Regions from separate parts of the Streptomyces chengmaiensis genome, predicted to be linked through region 1. Evidence: riboswitches for the same ligand, from Rfam matches in the RefSeq annotation. Region 1 holds a riboswitch; the other holds the start of a gene.
The links. A riboswitch is a leader RNA that binds a small molecule or an ion and turns the genes downstream of it on or off. The one in region 1 is predicted to bind glycine.
Positions count from the first base shown of each region.

Region 2: it holds a riboswitch for glycine, as region 1 does, so the genes downstream of both, gcvT (glycine cleavage system aminomethyltransferase GcvT) here and gcvP (aminomethyl-transferring glycine dehydrogenase) in region 1, are expected to answer to the same signal.

Region 1 is NZ_JARWBG010000015.1:128,338-130,515, reverse strand. It holds gene QCN29_RS15515 (DNA polymerase IV) at 1-322, shown strand, start outside; gene QCN29_RS15510 (PRC-barrel domain-containing protein) at 310-687, opposite strand; glycine riboswitch at 801-899, shown strand; partial or broken gene gcvP (aminomethyl-transferring glycine dehydrogenase) at 1,083-2,178, shown strand, end outside.
Region 2 is NZ_JARWBG010000001.1:31,398-33,575, forward strand. It holds gene QCN29_RS00160 (AAA family ATPase) at 156-821, opposite strand; glycine riboswitch at 983-1,083, shown strand; gene gcvT (glycine cleavage system aminomethyltransferase GcvT) at 1,236-2,178, shown strand, end outside.

The DNA of each region.
Region 1 (2,178 bases):
CGAGGCCGCGGAGCCGAAGCCCGAGCCGGAGCCGCCTGCCGAGCGGCGCTGGCTGGCAGGGCATGACGTGCGCCATGCGCGTTACGGGGCGGGGTGGGTGCAGGGCAGCGGCCTCGGGCGGGTGACCGTGCGCTTCGAGGAGCCGTGGTCGCAGCCCGGGCGGGTGCGGACGTTCGCGGTCGACGACCCCGAGCTGACGCCGGCGGAGCCGCTTCCGCTGCTCCGGCCGTCCTCACCGGAGCCGGGCACGCCCCCGAGGGACGGTCTGCCCGGGCAGCCGGGCGCCGGGTGCGGCGCGAAGACCCCTTGTCAGTCGTCCTGACCCGCCACGCGGCCGAAGGAGCGGTCGCCCGAGGGCGGCGGCTGTGGAGGGCCCGCGAGGTGGAGGCCGTAGTGGTGGTAGAGCTGGAGCTCCTGCTCGGGGGAGAGGTGGCGGCCGACGCCGAAATCCGGGGCGTCCTTGATCAGGGAGCGTTCATAGGGGACGTGCAGGCTGTCGCCGACCACCTCGCTCGGCTCCAGCGGGACGAACGCGTCGCGGCTGAACAGACCCGTGCGCACGGCGGCCCACTCGGGCTCGCCCGTCGCATCGTCCAGATACACCTCGTCCACTGTCCCGATCTTGGCGCCGTCGCGGTCGTACGCCTTGCGCCCGATCAGGCTGCGCGGATCGATATCGGTCTGCACGGTCCCTCCAACAGGTCGCAACTGCTCGCTACCACTACACAACGGCAAATTCGGGGTGTCGGCCACTTGAGCGATCGGCGAGGGACCGCGCTGGTACGCTGGCAAGCGGCTGCTGACCCCGCGCGGGAGAGTCCGCCGGTGAAACCGCCGGCGGCGCCGAAGGAGCAAATCCTCCCCGGAATCTCTCAGGCAACCGGTACCGCGCGGACGAGGTCACTCTGGAAAGAAGGGCGGACGTCGGACGGCATCCGCTCTCACCGACGGTGAAAGCCGGTGCGCCCGGACACGGGCGAGCCGGTGAAGCTCTCAGGTTGAGATGACAGAGGGGGAGGGCCGTCCGGGCATCCGTGCCGCGATGCCCCTCGCAGGTCGTGTCAGACCAGGAGGCCTCCTTCATGACCGCCAACCGGATTCCGCTCTCCCAGCTGGAGCGCGGCACCCCCTTCGAGCAGCGCCACATCGGACCCGACGCCGAGGCCCAGGCCAAGATGCTGGCCCAGGTCGGCTATGGCTCCCTCGACGAGCTGACCGCCGCCGCCGTGCCCGACGTCATCAAGAGCGCGGAGGCGCTGAACCTCCCAGGCGCCCGCACCGAGGCCGAGGTGCTGGCCGAGCTGCGCGCCCTCGCGGACCGGAACAAGGTCCTTACGCCCATGATCGGCCTGGGCTACTACGGCACCTTCACCCCGCCGGTGATCCTGCGCAACGTCATGGAGAACCCGGCCTGGTACACCGCGTACACCCCGTACCAGCCGGAGATCTCGCAGGGCCGCCTCGAGGCGCTGCTGAACTTCCAGACGATGGTCGCCGATCTGACCGGCCTGCCCACCTCCGGCGCGTCGCTGCTCGACGAGGGCACCGCTGCCGCCGAGGCGATGTCGCTCGCCCGCCGCGTCGGAAAGGTCAAGGACGGCGTCTTCCTGGTCGACGCGGACACCCTGCCGCAGACCCTCGCGGTCCTGAAGACCCGCGCCGAACCGACCGGCGTAGAGATCGTCGCCGCCGATCTGAGCAACGGCATCCCGGCCGGGATCGCCGAGCGCGGCGTCTTCGGCGTGCTGCTCCAGTACCCGGGCGCCTCCGGCGCGGTCCGCGATCTGCGGCCGGTGATCGCTCAGGCCCGGGAACTCGGCGCGATCGTCACCGTCGCCGCCGACCTGCTGGCGCTGACGCTGCTCACCTCGCCCGGCGAACTGGGCGCGGACATCGCGGTCGGCACCACCCAGCGCTTCGGCGTCCCCATGGGCTTCGGCGGCCCACACGCCGGCTACATGGCCGTCCGGGAGAAGTTCGCCCGCAGCCTGCCCGGACGCCTCGTCGGCGTCTCCGTGGACGCGGACGGCGACAAGGCCTACCGGCTGGCGCTGCAGACCCGCGAGCAGCACATCCGCCGAGAGAAGGCCACCAGCAACATCTGCACCGCCCAGGTGCTGCTCGCCGTGATGGCCGGCATGTACGCGGTCTACCACGGCCCCGAGGGCCTGCGGACCA
Region 2 (2,178 bases), on a different contig from region 1:
CACATCCAGCCTCGCCGGCGTTTGAGGCGCGAGGCCGCACATCCAGCCTCGCCGGCGTTTGAGGCGCGAGGCCGCACATCCAGCCTCGCCGGCGTTTGAGGCGCGGGGTCCGGGGCGGAGCCCCGGTACGGGAGTCCGGGCGGAGCCCCCGCACCTCAGGACCGCCGGAAGCCCAGCACCCCCAGCGCCTTCGCCGACTCCTGGTCCAGGAGGGTCGCGGAGGCGCACCCGGCCGGCAGGTCGCCGGATTCGGCGGCGCGCAGGAGGCGGGACACGGCGCGGAGGTGGCGGGTGAAGGCGTAGCGGGAGACCCCGCGGCCGCGGGCGCGCTGGCCTGCGCGGGCCGCCTCGGGCGGGACGTCGAGAAGGACGAGGTGGAGCCCGCTGCCGCGCCGGCGGGCCTCGCGGGCGAGCCAGCGGCGCACCCACGCCTGGGTGCCGCAGTCGTGGACGACGACGCCGGCGCCGGAGCGCAGGGCCCGCCGCAGCCCGGCGTAGTGGGCGACGCGCACCAGCGGACGGTAGACGGCGTACGGCAGGAACCGCGGCAGCCGGGCCTCCCAGCGCTCCCGCGCGTCCTGGGAGTCGACGCCCCCGCCGGGGACGGCACGTCTGATGAGGGTGGACTTGCCGCTGCCGGGCAGCCCGGAGACCACCACCACGTCGCCCGCGGCGAACAGCAGGCTGCCGGGGCTGCGCCCGGCCCGTTCGCGCAGGTCGCGCAGGAGCGGCGCGGAGGCCCGTACGGCGATTCCCGGCGCGGGTCGCGCCGGGACGCCCGCGGCCGCCGGTGCGATCTGACCGGTCCGTTGCGACGTCATCGCCCCTCCCCCATGTCGGGCCCTGTGCAGGACCACCCAACCCTTGCTCATGGAGTGTAAAGAACCGGTAATGCGGCACAACCTTTCCCGTATCGTGGCCGGACCCCCCACTCTTCCCCGATGCATGCAATGATGTGCGCGCCAACTGCATACCGGCCGTTTGAATCCACGCGGGAGAGTCCCGGCGACACGAGTGTCCGCCGGGCGCCGAAGGAGCAAGTTCCTCCCTTGAATCTCTCAGGCCCCGTACCGCGTGCGACGAGGCAGATCTGAAAAGCGAGCCGCCGTCGAGCGGCTCCACCCAAGGTGCAAGTCACGACTACCCATATGTGCGGTCGCGACGAACCTCTCAGGTTCCGATGACAGATGGGGAGGATTGTCCTCGCCCTGACCATGCCCCTGGGAGCCCTGTCTATGAGCAACGCCCCTTCGAGCACCTCCCCGCGCCGTACCGCCCTCGACGCCCTCCACCGGTCGCTGGGCGCGACCATGACCGACTTCGCGGGCTGGGACATGCCGCTGCGGTACGGCAGTGAGCGCGACGAGCACAACGCCGTACGCACCAAGGCCGGTCTCTTCGACCTCTCCCACATGGGTGAGATCACCGTCACCGGGCCGCAGGCCGCCGCCCTCCTCGACCACGCGCTGGTGGGCAACATCGGCGGCGTCGGCGTGGGCCGCGCCCGCTACACCATGATCTGCCAGGAGGACGGCGGCATCCTGGACGATCTGATCGTCTACCGCCTCGCCGACGCCGAGTACATGGTCGTCGCGAACGCGGGCAACGCCCAGATCGTGCTGGATGCGCTGACCGAGCGCGCCGCGGGCTTCGACGCACAGGTGCGCGACGACCGCGACGCCTATGCGCTGATCGCCGTCCAGGGGCCCGAGTCCCCCGGCATCCTGAAGTCCCTCACGGACGCCGACCTGGACGGCCTGAAGTACTACGCGGGCCTGCCGGGCACGGTCGCCGGGGTTCCGGCGCTGATCGCCCGAACCGGTTACACGGGCGAGGACGGCTTCGAGCTGTTCGTCGAGCCGCAGCACGCGGAGAAGCTCTGGCAGGCGATCACCGAGGCCGGCGCCCCCGCCGGTCTGATTCCGTGCGGCCTGTCCTGCCGGGACACCCTGCGCCTGGAGGCGGGCATGCCGCTGTACGGGCATGAGCTGACGACCTCCCTGACGCCGTTCGACGCGGGTCTGGGCCGGGTGGTCAAGTTCGAGAAGGACGGTGACTTCGTGGGCCGCGCGGCGCTGGCCGACGCCAAGGAGCGCGCCGAGTCCAGCCCGCCGCGCAAGCTGGTCGGCCTGATCGCCGAGGGGCGGCGGGTGCCGCGCGCCGGGATGTCCGTGGTGG